Regions from separate parts of the Streptacidiphilus cavernicola genome, predicted to be linked through region 4. Evidence: riboswitches for the same ligand, from Rfam matches in the RefSeq annotation. Region 4 holds a riboswitch; each other region holds the start of a gene.
The links. Region 4 has a riboswitch for cobalamin ahead of metE (5-methyltetrahydropteroyltriglutamate--homocysteine S-methyltransferase). Riboswitches for the same ligand answer to the same signal wherever they lie in the genome.

Region 1 (4,364 bases), on a different contig from region 4:
CCCCTCGGCGGCGGCCCGCTGGTAGACCGCGAGCACGTCCTCCATCGGGACCAGCGAGGAGTCCAGCACCTCGGCGTCCGGACGGGCGTGCTCCAGCACCTCGGCCTGGACCAGGCTGGCGGCCCAGATCACCGTGTCGGCCTCGGCTATCGCGCGGGCCGCACGGAACGTCAGCAGGTCGGCCGCGCCAGGACCGGCGCCCACGAAGGTCACTCTGCCGACAGGTCGATCGCTCACAGCTTGCCTCCACGGCGGGTTCGGGTCGCGGGTGCGATCAGGGTCGAGAGGTAGGGGAGCGGGCCGTCCAGCGGGTGCCCGGCCGGGCGGATCCGCTCGTCCGGCAGCCCCAGCGCGGAGCCCCAGACCGCGCTGCCGTCCCGGCCGGTCTCCCGCAGCGCGGCGCCGACCTGGCCCGCGAGCCGTCCGAACTTGTAGGCGACGACGGTGCCGGGCCCGGCCAGGGCGTCCCTGAGCACCTCGGAGCCCGCGGTGACCGGGACCAGGGTGAGCGGTTCGGTGCCCTCGGCCAGGACGGTGCCGCTGCGCGCGGCCAGGTCCTGCATCGCGGTGATCCCGGGGACGGTCTGCACCACCAGCCCCGGCAGCAGCGGGACCAGGGTCTGCGCGAGGTAGGTGAAGGTGGAGTAGACGTTGGGGTCGCCGATCGTGGCGAAGGCCACGTCGCCGTGCTCGCGCAGCAGTTCGGCGACCCGGGCGCCCGCGGCGTCCCAGGCGGCCTCGCGCCGGGAGCGGTTCTCGCGCTCGTTCAGCGCGAAGACGATCCGCTCGACCCGGGCGGCTGTCCCGGCGTCGTCGAGGTGGTGCAGCACGGTGGCCTCGGCGCGGCCGGTCTCCCCGCTGTCCAGCACCGGGACCACGACCGCGGACGCCTCGCGCAGCACCCGTACCGCCTTGACGGTGACCAGCTCGGGGTCGCCGGGGCCCATCCCGACGCCGGTCAGCCGCGGGGGCGCGGCGGGGCTCACCACGGTGCGGGCAGGCAGCGGCGGACGAGGGCGCGGCAGCGCATGGGGACAGTCCTCACTCGGGGTCCGCGCCCCGTGTCGTGGTGACGGCGGCCAGAGTTCCTGGCTCGCGGACGACCGCACCCGGTGTGACGGGGCCGCCGCCCGGTGACAGTGGCGGGACCGCGCCGGAATCGCACCGGACTTCCTCATCATTGCCGCCGTATCAGGCCTCGAAATCCCACCACGCCCGCCGGTGTCCGGTCAACCGGACGCCGGGGTGGCGGGCTGTGGGATGACCCACGTCCGCGGTTCCCGACCGGGTGGCGTTATCGCTGATCACCGGCGCGGAAGCGGATCCTCCCGATACGATCGGGTCAGTGCCGAGCGGTGCGGACCGGCGATGCGTGTGAGGTGGGCATGACCTTCGGCGTGCAGAGCGGTGCTGACCAGGTTCCGCCGTCCCGGGCCTGGGCGAGATCGGGGGAGCTGCCGGCCGAGGTCACCAGCTTCGTCGGCCGCGCGGACGAACTGGCCGCGGTCGAGCGGCTGCTGACACGGGCGCGGATGGTCACCCTGACCGGGCCCGGCGGCGTCGGCAAGACCAGGATCGCCCTGCGCACCGCCGCCGCGCTGCGCGGACGGGAGCAGAACCGGCACCGCGACGGCGTGGTGCTGGTCGAGCTGTCCGCCCTCAAGGACGCCGAACTGCTGCCCCGCGCGGTGTGCGTGGCGCTGGGGATCACCGACCAGACCGTCCGTCCGCCGCTCGACCTGCTCACCGAGCACCTGGCCGAGCGCTCGCTGCTGCTGGTGCTGGACACCTGCGAGCACCTGGTGGACGCCTGCGCCATGCTCGCCGACCTGCTGCTCAGGGACGCCCCCGGGGTCAGCATCCTGGCGACCAGCCGGCAGCCGCTGGACGTCCCCGGCGAGCACACCCTGGTGATCCCGCCGCTGCCGGTGCTGCCGGAGGCCGCGGACGGCGGGGCGGCGGTGGCGCTGTTCGCCCAGCGCGCCGCCGCGGTGCTGCCCGGCTTCGCGCTCACCGAGGCCAACCGGGCCGACGTGCTGGCGCTGTGCCGCCGCCTGGACGGCATCCCGCTGGCGATCGAACTGGCCACGGTGCGGCTGCGGGCGATCCCGCTGGAGCGGTTGGCGGCCCGGCTTGAGGACCGCTTCCGGTTACTGACCGGCGGTCGGCGCACCACCCTGCCCCGGCACCAGACGCTGCGGACCACCATCGGCTGGAGCCACGAGCTGTGCACCCCGGAGGAACGGCTGCTCTGGGCCCGGCTGTCGGTCTTCGCCGGCAGCTTCGACCTGGCAGCGGTGGAGCAGGTCTGCGTGGGCGGCGAGTCCGGCCCGGACGAGGTGGTCGAGCAACTGATCGGCCTGGTCGACAAGTCGGTGGTGCTCCGGGTCGACGAAGCGTCAGGAAGCACCCGCTACCGGCTGCTGGACACGATCCGCGAGTACGGCGGCGAATGGCTGGCGCAGACCGGCGAGGAACCGGCCGTCCGAGCCCGGCACCTGGAGCACTACCGGGCCGGGGTCCGCGACTTCCGCGCCCGGTTCCTGACTGACGATCAGGTCCCGCTGTTCCGCGGGCTGCTGGCCGAGATCGAGAACCTCCGCGCGGCGCTGGGCCACTGTGTCACCGAGGGGACGGCCGAGGAGGCGCTGGTCCTCACCACCGAGCTGTGGGAGTTCTGGGTCTGCTCCGGCCTGCTCGCCGAGGGCCGCTACTGGCTCGAACGCGCACTGGCCCGCTCGCCCGAGCCCACCGCGGCCCGCGCCCTCGCCCTCAGCTGGGGCGCCAACCTCTCGCTGTTCCGCGGCGACCACGACACCGCGCTGCCCGGCCTGCACGAGGCACTGGCCATCGCCGAGGCCCTGGACGACAACCGGCTGCGCACCCACGCGCACCACTTCCTGGCCCAGTCGGCCGGCTGGCGCGGCGACCACGACGCGGTCGGCCGGCACATCCAGGGCGTCTTCGGCTGCATCGAACTGGGCACCGACCCCACCGCCGAGGGGCTGATGATGCTGCACCTCGGCCTCAGCCGGCTGCTCTCCGGCGAGTTCCAGGCCGCCATCGCCGCCTTCGACCACGAGCTGGCGGTCCTCGCCGCCGCCCCGGGGGAGCGCTGGCTGCGCGGCTACCTGCTGGTCGGCCGGGCCCTCGGCCTTTACCACGACGGCACCAGCGCGGACTGCGCGCTGGCCGCCCAGGAAGCGCTCTCGGTCAAGGCCGAGCTGGGCGAACCCACCGGCATCGCCTACGCGTTGGAGGTGCTCGCTTGGCTCGCGGTGCGGGTCCGGCGGCATATCAGGGCCGCCTGGCTGCTCGGCGCCGCCGCGGTCTGCTGGAAGCGCTCGGGCCAACCGCTCAGCGGCGTCAAGGAGATGCGCGAGGTGCACGAGGCGGCCGAACGGACCGTGCGGGAGGCCCTGGGCGAGGAGCAGTACGCGGAGCAGACCCGGCTCGGGGCCGGCCTCGGCCTCGACCGGGTGATCGAGTACGCGCTCGCCGACGCCGACCTGCTGCTCCCCGCGCAGCGCGGCGAGCAGTCGCCCAACGCCGCGGACACGCTCACCCGCCGGGAGCGCGAGGTCGCCGAGCTGGTGGCCAAGGGGCTCTCCAACCGCGAGGTGGCCGAGCTGCTGGTGATCTCCAAGCGCACCGCCGACGCCCATGTCGAGCACATTCTGGCCAAGCTGGGCTTCTCCTCGCGCACCGAGATCGCCGCCGTGCTCACCCCACCGCGCCCACCTGCGTAGGTACGTACCAGCACAGATCTAGGTATACCCGGATCGGCCGGTTACCGATGCCCGCCCACCCGGTCCTGGGCGAGGCTGACACCACGTCGGGTCGCACCGGCTCCGTAACAGCAGGGAGTCCGCAAGGGTTTCTGGTCACGGTACGGGGGGCGACCCTGACGTCCGCCGCGGCGTCCGCGATTCAGGAGGGGCTCCCCCGGTTCCATCCGGACGGGGCGCCGCGGCGTGTCCCAGCGGTTCGCCCGACGGCGGTCCGCCCGGCTCCGACCAGGACCAGGACGTCGCCCATGACCGCCGCAGCTGCCGTCCCCCCCGACCCCTGCCCCACCGACGACGTGCTGCTCGGCCGGGGGCGCGAACTCGCCGCGCTCAGCCGCGCGCTGTTCGGCCAGCGGCTGGTCGCGCTGACCGGTCCGGCCGGGGTCGGCAAGTCGCGGCTCGCCGCGGTGGCCGCCGCCGCGGCTCCGCAGCTGCGGCCGTGCCGGGTGCGCAGCGTCGACCTGGGCGGGCTGCTCGCCCCCGAGCTGTTCACCAGCACGCTGGCCTACGTCCTGGACGTCCCCGCGCAGCGGGAGGGCTCCGAACTGGGCGCGCTGGCCCGGGTGCTGGCGAGCG
Region 2 (4,364 bases), on a different contig from region 4:
CTCAGTCACCGGGGCCGCCGTTGTCGGGGCCGCAGGCACCGGGGCCGCGATCGACCCCGGGTCCGGGGCCCGCGGCGCAGCCGCCTGTGCTGGGGCGGCGAGCAGGGCTGCCGGGGTGAGGGCCAGTCCCGCCAGGCCGAGTCCGATTCCCCGTCGCATCCCCGTCGCCCGACGCATCCGGTGCCGCCCTCGCTCCCGCTCACGCGCGGAGAGCCGGATCCCACCGCGGACACACCTCCAAATCTGACATACCGCCAGAAACCTCGCCTTCCGGAGCCGCTGCCGGAGTGACCCGGGCGGTCCGGCAGACTCTCCCCATGGACATCCTCATCCGCCCCGCTCTCGACTCCGAGCTCGACGCCGCAGGCCACCTCACCGCCGAGTCCTTCATCGCCGACGGCCACACCTCCCGCGGAGGCAGCTACGAACCGCGGCTGCGCGACGCCCGCGACCGCGCCGACCGGGCCGAGCTGCTGGTGGCCGTGGACCCCGCCGACGGCGCCCTGCTCGGCTCGGTGACCTTCGCCCCGCCCGGCTCGCCGTACGCGGACCTGGCCCGGGGCGACGAGGGCGAGTTCCGGATGCTCGCGGTGTCGCCCGCGGCCCGCGGCCGGGGCGTCGGCGAGGCGCTGGTGCGGGCCTGCCTGGACCGGGCCGGGGAGCTGGGGCTGCGCCGGGTGGTGATGTCCACTCAGCCGTCCATGGTGTACGCCTACCGCATCTACGAGCGGCTCGGCTTCGTCCGGACCCCGGAGCGGGACTGGTCGCCGATGCCGGACATCCCGCTGCTCACCTACGCGGTCGAGCTCACGCCCCGCCCCGCCGAACAAGCGGAGTGACGCGACACTACATGTAGGGGTGCTTTCTGGAAGCACCCCTACATGTATGCTCATACTCGCTGTCCCGCAGGGGAACCCGGTGCGATTCCGGGACTGCCCCGCAGCGGTGAGCGGCTGTGCCCTGCGCCCTCGCGCCCTGGCCTGCCGCGAGTCCGAGTACCTGCCGACAGCTCGTCCCGGCACCCCCCGGGGCGACGCACGTCCGGGCCTCGCGGGTGGGCCGGGGACGCGTTCCTGGCTGCCTCCGCGCGCCCGGTGACGCTCCCTCACGCCTCCCGCCGACGGTCCGCCGCCGACCGGCCGCCAACGAGGAGCGCAAGTGACGATCACCGAGACCGCAGCAGCGACGACAGTCCCGCACCAGGGCGACGGCCCCGGCCCGGACGTCCAGGACGCCCCCGGCACCGCCCTGCTGCGCACCCTCACCGAGCGCTCCGCCGACCTGGTGCACATCGACGCGGGCCGGGTCGCCGCCGCCGCCCTGCGCGGGCGCAGCGCGGTCGCCGACTACAGCGAGCTGCGCGGCCTGGCGATCGAGGCCTCCGCCGCGCTGATCGCCGAGGACCCGCAGTACTCGCGGCTCGCCGCCCGGCTGCTGGCCGAGGAGATCCGCGAGGAGGCCTCCGGCCAGGGCGCCACCTGCTTCGCCGCCTCGATCGCGGTCGGCCACCGGGAGGGCCTGATCGGCGACGACACCGCCGCCTTCGTCGCCGCCCACGCCGAGGCCCTGGACGCGGTGGTCGACCCGGCCGGCGACGACCGGTTCGAGTACTTCGGCCTGCGCACGGTCTACTCCCGCTACCTGCTGCGGCACCCGATCACCCGTCAGGTGCTGGAGACCCCGCAGCACTTCCTGCTCCGGGTGGCCTGCGGCCTCCAGGTCGGAGGCGTGGAGCGCAGCGACTCGGACAAGGGTGGCGGCGGGCGACGGGCGGGAGGCGTGGAGCGCAGCGACTCGGACAAGGGTGGCGGCGGGCGACGGGCGGGCGGCAAGGAGTCCGTGGCCGAGGTGGCCGAGCTGTACCGGCTGATGAGCCGGCTCGAATACCTGCCGTCCTCCCCCACCCTGTTCAACTCCGGCACCCGGCACCCGCAGATGTCCTCCTGCTACCTGCTGGACTCCCCGCTGGACGAGCTGGACTCGATCTACTCCCGCTACGCCCAGATCGCCCGGCTGAGCAAGCACGCGGGCGGGATCGGCCTCTCCTACAGCCGGATCCGCTCCCGCGGCAGCCTGATCCGCGGCACCAACGGCCAGTCCAACGGCATCGTGCCGTTCCTGCGCACCCTGGACGCCTCGGTCGCCGCGGTGAACCAGGGCGGCCGGCGCAAGGGCGCGGCCTGCGTCTACCTGGAGACCTGGCACGCCGATGTCGAGGAGTTCCTTGAGCTGCGGGACAGCACGGGCGAGGAGGCCCGGCGCACCCACAACCTCAACCTGGCGCACTGGGTCCCGGACGAGTTCATGCGCCGGGTGGACGCCGACACCGAGTGGTCGCTGTTCTCCCCCGGCGACGTGCCCGAGCTGGTCGACCTGTGGGGCGCCGAGTTCGACGCCGCGTACGCCAGGGCCGAGGCGGCAGGACTCGCCGTCCGCACCCTCCCGGCGCGGACCCTCTACGCCCGGATGATGCGCACCCTGGCGCAGACCGGCAACGGCTGGATGACCTTCAAGGACGCCTCCAACCGCGCCGCCAACCAGACCGCGCTGCCCGGCCGCACGGTCCACTCCTCCAATCTCTGCACCGAGATCCTCGAAGTCACCGACGACGGCGAGACCGCGGTCTGCAACCTCGGCTCGGTCAACCTGGGCGCGCACCTCGGCGCCGACGGCGAGATGGACTGGGAGCGCCTGGACGCCACCGTCCGCACCGCGGTCACCTTCCTGGACCGGGTGGTCGACATCAACTTCTACCCGACCCCCGAGGCCGGTGCGTCCAACGCCCGCTGGCGGCCGGTCGGCCTGGGGGTGATGGGCCTTCAGGACGTCTTCTTCAAGCTGCGCCTGGACTTCGACTCGGCCGAGGCCCGCGCGCTGTCCACCAGGATCGCCGAGCGGATCATGCTGGCCGCCTACGAGACCAGCGCCGACCTGGCCGAGCGGCTGGGCCGGCACCACGCCTACGACGAGACCCGCGCCGCCCGCGGCCAACTGCACCCGGACCACTTTCCCCTCCCGTCGCCCGCCACCGCCCTTGACCGCGGTGCTTCGCACCACACCTTCCTTCCCCCGGCCTGGCCCGACCGCTGGGACGCGCTGCGCGCCCGGATCGCGAGCACCGGCCTGCGCAACTCGCTGCTGCTGGCCATCGCGCCGACCGCGACCATCGCCTCCATCGCCGGCGTCTACGAGTGCATCGAGCCGCAGGTCTCCAACCTCTTCAAGCGGGAGACCCTGAGCGGGGAGTTCCTCCAGGTCAACCCGTACCTGGTGGCCGACCTCAAGGCGCGCGGGCTGTGGAACGCGGCGACCCGCGAGTCGCTGCGCGCCTCCAACGGCTCCGCGCTGGACATCCCCGGCCTGCCGGCCGACCTGGCCTCGCTCTACCGCACCGCCTGGGAGCTGCCGCAGCGCGCGCTGATCGACCTGGCCGCGGCCCGGATGCCGTACCTGGACCAGAGCCAGTCGCTGAACCTGTTCCTGGCCTCGCCCACCATCGGCAAGCTCAGCTCGATGTACGCGTACGCCTGGAAGGTCGGCCTGAAGACCACCTACTACCTGCGCTCCCGCCCGGCCACCCGGATCGCCCGAGCCGCCGCGGCAGCGCCTGCCGTCCCCGTCGCCGTCATCGAGGACGAAGCAGTGATCGCCTGCTCCCTCGAGAACCCCGAGTCCTGCGAGGCCTGCCAGTAATGACCACCGCCACCGAGAAGAACCTGCTCGACCCGGGCTTCGAACTGACGCTCCGTCCGATGCGCTACCCGGACTTCTACGAGCACTACCGCAACGCCATCAAGAACACCTGGACCGTGGAGGAGGTCGACCTCGCCTCCGACGTCGCCGACCTGTCCAAGCTCAGCGCCGACGAGAAGCACCTGCTGGGCCGCCTGGTCGCGTTCTTCGCGACCGGCGACTCGATCGTCTCCAACAACCTGGTGCTGACCCTCTACAAGCACATCAACTCGCCGGAGGCCCGGCTCTACCTCTCCCGCCAGCTGTTCGAGGAGGCCGTGCACGTCCAGTTCTACCTGACCCTGCTGGACACCTACCTCCCGGACCCGGAGGACCGCAACGCGGCCTTCGCCGCGGTGGAGAACATCCCCTCGATCCGCGAGAAGGCGCAGTTCTGCTTCCGCTGGATGGACCAGGTGGAGAAGCTGGACAGCCTGCAGACCAAGGCCGACCGGCGCCGCTTCCTGCTCAACCTGATCTGCTTCGCGGCCTGCATCGAGGGGCTGTTCTTCTACGGCGCCTTCGCCTACGTCTACTGGTTCCGCTCCCGCGGCCTGCTGCACGGCCTGGCCACCGGCACCAACTGGGTGTTCCGGGACGAGTCCATGCACATGGACTTCGCCTTCCAGGTG
Region 3 (4,364 bases), on a different contig from region 4:
GGCGACTGGCGCAGCCGTCGGGCCGACCTCTACCAGGGGTTCGTCCGCGACGAGATCGCCGCCGACGGCGTCGGCGCGCTGCTGGTCTGGGGCGACCCCTCGCTCTACGACAGCACCATCGCCGCGGTGGAGCAGGTGCTCGCCCACGGCGAGGTGCGGTTCGAGTACAGCGTGGTCCCCGGCATCAGCTGCGTCTCCGCGCTGGCCGCGGCGCACCGGGTTCCGCTGAACCGGGTGGGGAGGCCGTTCACGGTCACCACTGGCCGACGGCTCGCCGAGACCGCGGCGGCGGACGTTCCCGACGACGTCGCGGTGATGCTGGACGCGCACGACGCCTACGCCGGACTGGCCGAACCGGACGCCTTCACCATCTACTGGGGCGCGTATGTCGGTACCCCGGACGAGCTGCTGCTCTCCGGGCCGGTCGGCGAGGTCGCGCCGACCATCCAGCGGGTACGGGCCGAGGCCAGGGCCCGCAAGGGCTGGATCATGGAAACCTACCTGCTCCGCCGCACCGACGGCTGAAGCCGGGCACGGTGGGGCCGGGCGGTTGCTGGGGTCCGGCGTGCTGGGTCCGGCGCGGTGGGGTCCGGCGTGCTGAGGTGTGGCGGTCGCTGAGGGCGGGTCAGTCGTCGCGCAGGAGCAGGCGCAGCAGCCGGACGGCGGCGTCCGGGTCCGGGACGGTCCGCACCCCCGGCGGGGCCGGAGGGCGTCGCAGCAGCACCACCGGCAGTCCGGCCTCACGCGCGGCGGTGAGCTTGGCGGCGGTGGCCGCGCCGCCGCTGTCCTTGGTGACCAGGACGTCGATCCGGTGCTCGCGCAGCAGCGCGCGTTCGCCGTCCAGGGTGAACGGGCCCCGGTCCAGCAGCAGCCGCCAGGCCGGGGGGAGCGGCTGCTCCGGCCGCTCCACCGCCCGCAGCAGCACAAACCGCCGGGCCAACTCCGCCCGCCCGGCGAACTCCGCAAGCCCCATCCGACCCGTCGTCAGAAACACCCGCCCAGCCGCCTCCGGCGTCCCGGCCGCCTCCCGCAGCAGCCCCGGTAGCAGCTCTGCCGCCTCCGCCGCGGAGTCGGCCGGGTGCCAGCGGTCGCCCTCGGTCGCGGTCCAGCCCGGCCTGCGCAGCGCCAGCAGCGGGATTCCGGCCCCGGCCGCCGCCCGGACGGCGTTCGCGCTGATCCGGGCGGCGAACGGATGCGTGGCGTCGACCACCGCGGCGACGTCCTGCTCGCGCAGCCACGCCGCCAGCCCGTCCGCACCGCCGAAGCCGCCGATCCTGACCCGCCCCCGCGGCAGCCGGGGTTCGGCCACCCGGCCCGCCAGCGCGCTGGTCACCGCCACGCCGGGCTCGCGCACCAGCGCGGCGGCCAGCAGACGTGCCTCACCGGTCCCGCCGAGCACCAGCACATGACGGGTCATCGGCACTGTCACCTCCGTGGTCAAGGGCACTGACCGGGTGCCGGTGCCCACCGTAGCGGGCGGGTGTGCTTGGCAGCCCCTCGACCTCAAGATAAGGTAAGGCTTGCCTAACTAGAGGAGGGCTGCCGAGTGGTCGGGTCAGAGTCGCGCGCGTACGAGCCGTCGGACGCGGAGGTGGTGCGCAGCGTGCTGCGGGCGGCCACCTCGCTCACCGCCGTCGCCAACGGGAGCAGGCATGAACTGCTCGGGTCGGACATCGCCGTGGTCGAGCGGACGGAGGAGCGGGCCGAGGAGCGGGCGGAACTGCGGCTGCGGGTGCCGCTGGACAGCAGGCTGGCCCGGGAGGCGGCGATGGTCGCGGGGGAGGGCGGCGGGCTGCCGGTGGCGCTGGAGTGGACCGACGTCGCACCGCTGGCGGTCCGGCAGCGGATCCGCGCCCGGGTCAGGATCGCCGGGATGCTGTCGTCGCGCGGGCGCACCGAACCGGAGGGGATGCTGTCGCTGCCGGTGGACGTCCGGCACGTGGCGCTCGCCACACCCGGCGCGGACGGTCTGGTCGACCCGGCGGAGCTGCTGCGGGCCGAACCCGACCCGCTGGCCGTGGTCGAGGCCGCGCTGCTGCTCCACCTCGCCGAGGACCACCAGGGCCACGTGGCCGCGCTGCTCGGTCTGATTGATCCTCAACTGCTGTACGGGGTAACCGAGGTGAGCCCGCTCGCGCTGGACCGCTACGGCATCGTGCTACGGCTGTCCCGGGAGTGGCCCGGTGGCCGGCGCCATGCCCACCCGCCGCACCAGGACGTCCGGTTGTCGTTCGGGGAGCCGCTGCCGGACGCCGACCAGGTCGGCCGACGGCTGCACGCGCTGCTGGCCGGGCACGGGGAGCAGCGCCCGGCGGTCCGGCGTGATTGACGCGTCGCGTACAGGTCCGTACTGTCAACCGTGAGTGATGGCACGAGGAAGCTGGTGGGAATCCAGCGCGGTCGCGCCACTGTGAGCGGTCACCGGTCGGCAGGTCGAAGGTCGGTGACGGCGAGTCAGACAGTCGTCCGTCGCTCCGCTCCATTCACTGAGGGACGCACGATCCCGCTCAAGGAGGCTCTGTCATGAGCAGTCTGTCCGCACCCCCCGCCGTGATAGCCACGCCGGTCGTCCTGCCGGTGTCCAAGGCGGTGCTGTGGCTGGTCGGCACCGCGCTGATCGCGTTCGCGGTGTACTACTTCATCGGGGTGGACCAGGGCGCCTACTCGGTGTTCGGGAACGACATGCACATCCACGAGTTCGTCCACGACTCCCGGCACTTCCTCGGCTTCCCCTGCCACTGACGTAGCACCACCCACGCACCGTCACCGGCGTGCCGCGGCCGGGTCAGGACGCCTCGGCGCGCAGCGCGTCCCGCTGCCGCTGGGACTCGATCACCTGCGGCATCTGCTGCTCGACCCACTGCACCAGGTCGACGACCAGCTCGGCGGCCTCCCGTCCCGGCCCGGTGAGGCTGTACTCGACCCGGGGCGGGATCTCCGGATGCGCCACCCGCAGCACGAAGCCGTCCCGCTCCAGTGTCTGCAGGGTCTGCGCCAGCATCTTCTCGCTCACCCCCTCGATCCGCCGCCGCAGCTCGCTGAAGCGGTAGGTCCGCTCCCGCAGCGCGGCCAGTGCCAGGACCCCCCAGCGGCTGGTGACGTGCTCCAGCACCAACCGGGACGGGCAGGCCTTGTCGTAGACGGTGAACGGCGGTATCGCACTCATGACACCAGCTTACTTCAAAGTGGGTACTTCCGATTCGGAAGTACCGTGCCTAGCGTGGGGAGGGTGAAGCGGCGCACCGGCGCCGTTCTCCCCTCACCACGATCGGAACGCCCACCATGACCATCCTCGTCACCGCCGCCACCGGCCAGCTCGGCCGCCTCGTCGTCGAGAGCCTGCTGGAGCGGGTGCCCGCGACCGAGGTCGCCGTCGCCGTCCGCGACCCCGAGAAGGCCGCCGACCTGGCCGCGCTCGGGGTGGACGTCCGGCAGGCCGACTACAGCGAGCCCGAGACGCTGCGGACCGCCCTGACCGGGGTGGACCGGGTGCTGCTGATCTCCGGCACCGACATGGGCGCGCGGGTGGAGCAGCACCGCGCCGTGATCGAGGCGGCGAAGCAGGCCGGGGTCGGCCTGCTCGCCTACACCAGCATCTTCGGCGGCGACGACACCACCTTCGCCCTCGCCGACGACCACCACGCCACCGAGGCGCTGCTGCGCGCCTCGGGCGTCCCGTACGCGCTGCTGCGGAACGCCTGGTACACCGAGGTCTACACCGCCCAGCTGGGCACCTACCTGCAGTTCGGCGCGGTCACCGGCAGCAGCGGCGACGGCAGGGTCGCCTCCGCCGCGCGCCGCGACTACGCCGAGGCGGCGGCCGTGGTGCTGACCACCGAGGGCCACCGGAACGCGGTGTACGAGCTGAGCGGCGACACCGCCTGGAGCTTCAGCGAGCTCGCGGCCGAGATCGCCGCGCAGTCCGGCAAGCCGGTGGTCCACCACGACGTGCCGTTCGAGGAGCATGTGCAGATCATGGTCGGCGCCGGGCTGCCCGAGCCGGTCGCCCGGATGTTCGCCGACGTGGACGCAGGCATCGGCCGCGGCGAGCTGGCCGGGACCCCGGGCGAGCTGTCCCGGCTGATCGGCCGCCGCACCACCCCGCTGGCGGACTCGGTCAAGCAGGCGCTGGCGGCGGCGCCGACGGCGGGCTGACCCGGGCCCTCGGCGTCCCGCGCCGCCGCTCGCGCCCCCTCGGCCGGGGTTGGGCCATCGGGAGGAGCGCGCAGCGCGGCGCGGGGGCGCGCACCGGCGCGGCCGGGATACTTCGGACCCATGGAGTGGATCAAGCACCTGTTCAAGGACAGCCCCGAGATCCAGCTGTTCGTGTGTCTCGCCATCGGGTTCGCCATCGGGCGGGTGAA
Region 4 (4,364 bases):
GACACCGCCGATCTCCCCGCGTCCGCGGGCGAGCAGCGCAACCGCGGCACGTCCCGGAGACAGCTCGGCTTCGCCCTGGCGCTCCTGCTCGCGGCGGCAGCGGCGCTGAGCGTCCCGGCCCTGCTCGGACGGCAGGGCGCGCCCGCCCCCGGCCACCGTCCGGGAAGCAGCCGCGCCGCGGCGGCCGGCTCCGCCGCAGCCGCGCCCGTCCCAGCGTCGCCGCAGCCGTCCGCGAACGGCCGGGCCGGGCCGACCGGGTCGCCGTCCCCCGGCATGCCGCTGCCCCGGCCGAGCGGCGGTCCCTACTCCACCTCCGCCTCCATCTCCTTTGCTCCCGTGCCCGGTTCTGCTGACGCCACCCTCCGCCCCGGCGACCGCGGCCCGGCCGTCACGCGGTTGCAGCACCTGCTGTTCGACCAGGGCTTCACCTATGTGTCGGCGACCGGCGTCTACGACGACGCCACCACCCGCGGCGTCACCCAGCTCCAGCACGACCGCGGACTGGCCGCCGACCCCACCGGCGTCTACGGCCCGCAGAGCCGCGCCTCCCTGGACCCGGACCCGACCGCCACCACGGGCTGACCGGCGGCCGGGGCGGACGGACTAGTGCCGTCCGCCCGCCCCGGCCGCCGCTCGTCAGGAGGCCGTGCCCGGCAGGGTGTTCCGCACCTCGCGCGCCGCTGTGACCAGGTTCTCCAGCGAGGCCTGGACCTCCGGCCAGCCGCGGGTCTTCAGCCCGCAGTCCGGGTTGACCCACAGCCGCTCGGCGGGGATGCCGCCGAGTCCCTTGCGCAGCAGGGCGGCGACCTCGTCGCTGCCGGGGATCCGGGGCGAGTGGATGTCGTAGACGCCAGGGCCGACCTCGCGGGGGTAGCCAGCCCGCGCGAGCTGGTGGGCGACCTCCATGTGCGAGCGGGCCGCCTCCAGGCTGGAGACGTCGGCGTCCATGTCGTCCAGGGCGTTGAGGATGTCGCCGAACTCGACGTAGCACATGTGGGTGTGGATCTGGGTCTCGGCACGCACCCCGCTGGTGGTGAGCCGGAACGCCTCGGTGGCCCAGACCAGGTACGCGGCGCGGTCGGCCGTGCGCAGCGGCAGCGTCTCGCGCAGGGCCGGTTCGTCCACCTGGATCACCGCGGTGCCCGCGGCCTCCAGGTCGGCGACCTCGTCGCGCAGGGCCAGGGCGACCTGCCGCGCCGTCTCGGCCAGCGGCTGGTCGTCGCGGACGAAGGACCAGGCGAGCATGGTGACCGGCCCGGTCAGCATCCCCTTGACCGGGCGGTCGGTCTGCGCCTGGGCGTAGCCGGTCCAGCGGACGGTCATCGGCTCGGGGCGGGAGATGTCCCCGGCCAGGACCGGCGGGCGGACGTAGCGGGTGCCGTAGGACTGGACCCAGCCGTGCCGGGTGGCGAAGTAGCCGGTGAGCTGCTCGGCGAAGTACTGCACCATGTCGTTGCGTTCGGGCTCGCCGTGGACCAGGACGTCGATCCCGGCCTTCTCCTGGAAGGACAGGACCTCGCGGATCTCGGCCTCGATCCGCTGCTCGTAGCCGGCCGTGTCGATCCGTCCGGCACGCAGGTCGGCGCGGGCGTTGCGCAGCTCGGCGGTCTGCGGGAAGGAGCCGATGGTGGTGGTCGGCAGCAGCGGTAGGCCGAGCGCGGCGCGCTGCGCGGCGGCGCGCTCGGGGTAGGCCTGCGGGCGTCGGGTGTCGGCGTCGGTGACGGCTGCGCTGCGGGCCCGGACCGCCGGGTCGCGGGTCAGCGCGGAACCGGCCCGGGACTCCAGACCGGCCCGGTTGGCGGCGAGTTCGGCGGCGATGAGGTCGGTGCCCTGGGTCAGTCCGCGCGCCAGGGTGACGATCTCCGTGGTCTTCTGCCGGGCGAAGGCCAGCCAGCGGGCGACCTGGGGGTCGACGTCGCGCTCCCGGGCGGCGTCCAGCGGGACGTGCAGCAGCGAGCAGGAGGCCGCGACGTCGACCTGGTCGGCCAGGCCGAGCAGGGTGCCCAGGGTGGTCAGCGAGGCGGCGAGGTTGTTGATCCAGATGTTGCGGCCGTCGACCACGCCCGCAACCAGGCGCTTGCCGCGCAGGCCGCCGACCGTGGCGAGAGCGTCCAGGTTGGCGGCGGCGGGTCCGGTGAAGTCCAGCGCCAGTCCCTCGATCGGGGCCTTGGCCAGCACCGGCAGGGCCTCGCCGAGCCGGTCGAAGTAGGAGGCGACCAGCAGCTTGGGCCGGTCGGCCAGGCCGCCCAGATCGCGGTAGGCACGGGCGACGGTGTTGAGGTCGGCCGGGGTGCGGTCCTGCACCAGGGCAGGCTCGTCCAGTTGGACCCAGTCGGCCCCCGCGGCGCGCAGGTCGGCCAGCACCTCGGCGTAGACCGGCAGCAACCGGTCGAGCAGGGTGATCGGCTGGAAGTCGGCGGCCACGCCGGGGGCGGGCTTGGCCAGCAGCAGGTAGGTGACCGGGCCGACCAGCACCGGGCGGGCGCTGTGGCCGAGGGCCAGCGCCTCGCGCAGCTCGGCGACCTGCTTGGTCGAGTCAGCGGTGAAGACCGTGTTCGGGCCGAGTTCGGGGACCAGGTAGTGGTAGTTGGTGTCGAACCACTTGGTCATCTCCAGCGGCGCCACCTCCTGGGTGCCCCGGGCCATCGCGAAGTAGCCGTCCAACGCGTCCGCGTCGACGGCCTTACCGTGCCCGACGACCGAACGGTGCCGGTCGGGGATCGCGCCGACCATCACGCTGGTGTCCAGCACGTGGTCGTAGAAGGAGAAGTCACCGGTCGGGACCTCGTCCACACCGGCCTCGGTGAGCTGCTGCCAGGCCTGGCGGCGCAGTTCGGCCGCGGTGCGCTGGAGGGCGTCGGCGGTGACGCGGCCCTTCCAGTAGCCCTCGATGGCCTTCTTCAACTCCCGCTCGGGGCCCTGGCGGGGGTAGCCGTACACGGTGGCCCGTGCTGCCGCGGCTGCAGGCTTGCTGGTCAAGGGACTCTCCTTCGCGAGTACGTCACTGGACGACCCCGGAGACGGGTCGCAGGCGCGAAGGGACGACAGCACCGGGCGGCTCAGGACGCGGCTCTGCCGCGCGTGCCCACCTGATATGTACGCCGACCCGCCCACGAGGTCACCGGGATCTCCGCGCACACCTGTGGCGTGCACGGGCAGTGGCAGGTCTTCGGACTCGCGGGCACGTCTGCCGAGGGCAGACACCTACTGGCCGTCGCTTCCCAGACCCGTACCCGGGCCCAGTGCTTGATGACGGCGGTCGTTCCCACTCACCGCTGCGGGGCAGTCCCGGAATCACACCGGGTTCCCTCTTACGACGCGCCTGCCTGGCTGACAGGGCGAACCGACTGCAACCGCCAGACTAGACGCCGAATCAACACGACCGTGACCGCCGTCCCACATCATGGACATAAAGCCGGGGGGTCGGGTGCGACCGACGGCCAGGCGGCCTCCGGCCGGGGCCACCCCCTCGGCGTCGACCAGCCTGCCAACTCGGCTGGCACTCCCCGCCGCAGGGCTCAGGTCGCCTGGAGACGGCTACGGGCCACCTCGATCTCGCTCAAGGCGGCACCGCCGAACACCGCTTGATCCCGCAGAGCAGCGAAGACGCGGATGAAGTACGCAATGTTCTCGGGCCTCGCAGCAGCCGTGGTTGGACACCCCGGCGAACACCCTGGAAAGGAACCTCGCATGAACTGCTGCTCCGCCCCCCGGACGGCCTCCGATTGGCCACGCCAATGTCCAGAAACGACGAAAGCCCCCTGGTGGGGGGCTGTTCGTGTTGTTGGTTGGTTGGTTGGTGTCCGAGGGGGGACTTGAACCCCCACGCCCCGAAGGGCACTAGCACCTCAAGCTAGCGCGTCTGCCATTCCGCCACCCGGACCGGGTGATCGCCAGCGGCGTCTCCGCCGTGCTGACCAAGGAAACAATACCAAGAAAACGGAGTGCTTCTGACCGGGGTCCGCAGCGTCGGGACAGCGTCGGGACACGGTGCCGACCGATCACTTTTGCACCCTTAGCGATCACAGATGAGCAAGAAGCGTGCAGTTTACGTATCTGCCCGGGTGCACTGCGTAGCCACGCGGTCTCATATCGGATGAGCCGACCGACCGGCGCGGCAGCAGAAGACCCGCCGGGGGCCCGTACGCGCAGAGGATGGCGGCACCGACATGCATGTCCGCGGAGAAGTCCCTCCCGACCCCGCCTCCGGAACGCCGTCTCCCGCAGCGAACCCTCCGGGCGCCAGCCCTCCAGCCCCGCGGGCCCCCGGAGCCCCTGGGACACCCGGAGCCCCTGGAGCCCCCGGCATCCTCGGTGTCGAAGGCGTCTGGCGGTTCGCGGCACCAGCCGTGGACAGCTCCGTG

Region 1: it holds a riboswitch for cobalamin, as region 4 does, so the genes downstream of both, cobI (precorrin-2 C(20)-methyltransferase) here and metE (5-methyltetrahydropteroyltriglutamate--homocysteine S-methyltransferase) in region 4, are expected to answer to the same signal.
Region 2: it holds a riboswitch for cobalamin, as region 4 does, so the genes downstream of both, ACEZDE_RS11875 (ribonucleoside-diphosphate reductase subunit alpha) here and metE (5-methyltetrahydropteroyltriglutamate--homocysteine S-methyltransferase) in region 4, are expected to answer to the same signal.
Region 3: it holds a riboswitch for cobalamin, as region 4 does, so the genes downstream of both, ACEZDE_RS28300 (CbtB domain-containing protein) here and metE (5-methyltetrahydropteroyltriglutamate--homocysteine S-methyltransferase) in region 4, are expected to answer to the same signal.

What each region holds. Positions count from the first base shown of each region.
Region 1 covers NZ_JBHFAB010000020.1:109,200-113,563, reverse strand. The annotation lists gene cobM (precorrin-4 C(11)-methyltransferase) at 1-237, opposite strand, end outside; gene cobI (precorrin-2 C(20)-methyltransferase) at 234-986, opposite strand; cobalamin riboswitch at 1,061-1,203, opposite strand; gene ACEZDE_RS24490 (ATP-binding protein) at 1,386-3,749, shown strand; gene ACEZDE_RS24485 (hypothetical protein) at 4,037-4,364, shown strand, end outside.
Region 2 covers NZ_JBHFAB010000007.1:130,830-135,193, forward strand. The annotation lists gene ACEZDE_RS11865 (hypothetical protein) at 1-159, opposite strand, end outside; gene ACEZDE_RS11870 (GNAT family N-acetyltransferase) at 318-839, shown strand; cobalamin riboswitch at 858-1,004, shown strand; gene ACEZDE_RS11875 (ribonucleoside-diphosphate reductase subunit alpha) at 1,159-3,693, shown strand; gene ACEZDE_RS11880 (ribonucleotide-diphosphate reductase subunit beta) at 3,693-4,364, shown strand, end outside.
Region 3 covers NZ_JBHFAB010000027.1:29,182-33,545, forward strand. The annotation lists gene cobF (precorrin-6A synthase (deacetylating)) at 1-525, shown strand, start outside; gene ACEZDE_RS28290 (cobalt-precorrin-6A reductase) at 626-1,417, opposite strand; gene ACEZDE_RS28295 (DUF2470 domain-containing protein) at 1,547-2,329, shown strand; cobalamin riboswitch at 2,323-2,485, shown strand; gene ACEZDE_RS28300 (CbtB domain-containing protein) at 2,524-2,742, shown strand; gene ACEZDE_RS28305 (winged helix-turn-helix transcriptional regulator) at 2,786-3,166, opposite strand; gene ACEZDE_RS28310 (SDR family oxidoreductase) at 3,283-4,155, shown strand; gene aspT (aspartate-alanine antiporter) at 4,276-4,364, shown strand, end outside.
Region 4 covers NZ_JBHFAB010000003.1:296,149-300,512, reverse strand. The annotation lists gene ACEZDE_RS05755 (peptidoglycan-binding domain-containing protein) at 1-582, shown strand, start outside; gene metE (5-methyltetrahydropteroyltriglutamate--homocysteine S-methyltransferase) at 637-2,979, opposite strand; cobalamin riboswitch at 3,144-3,364, opposite strand; tRNA gene ACEZDE_RS05745 (tRNA-Leu) at 3,798-3,883, opposite strand; gene ACEZDE_RS05740 (ATP-binding protein) at 4,170-4,364, shown strand, end outside.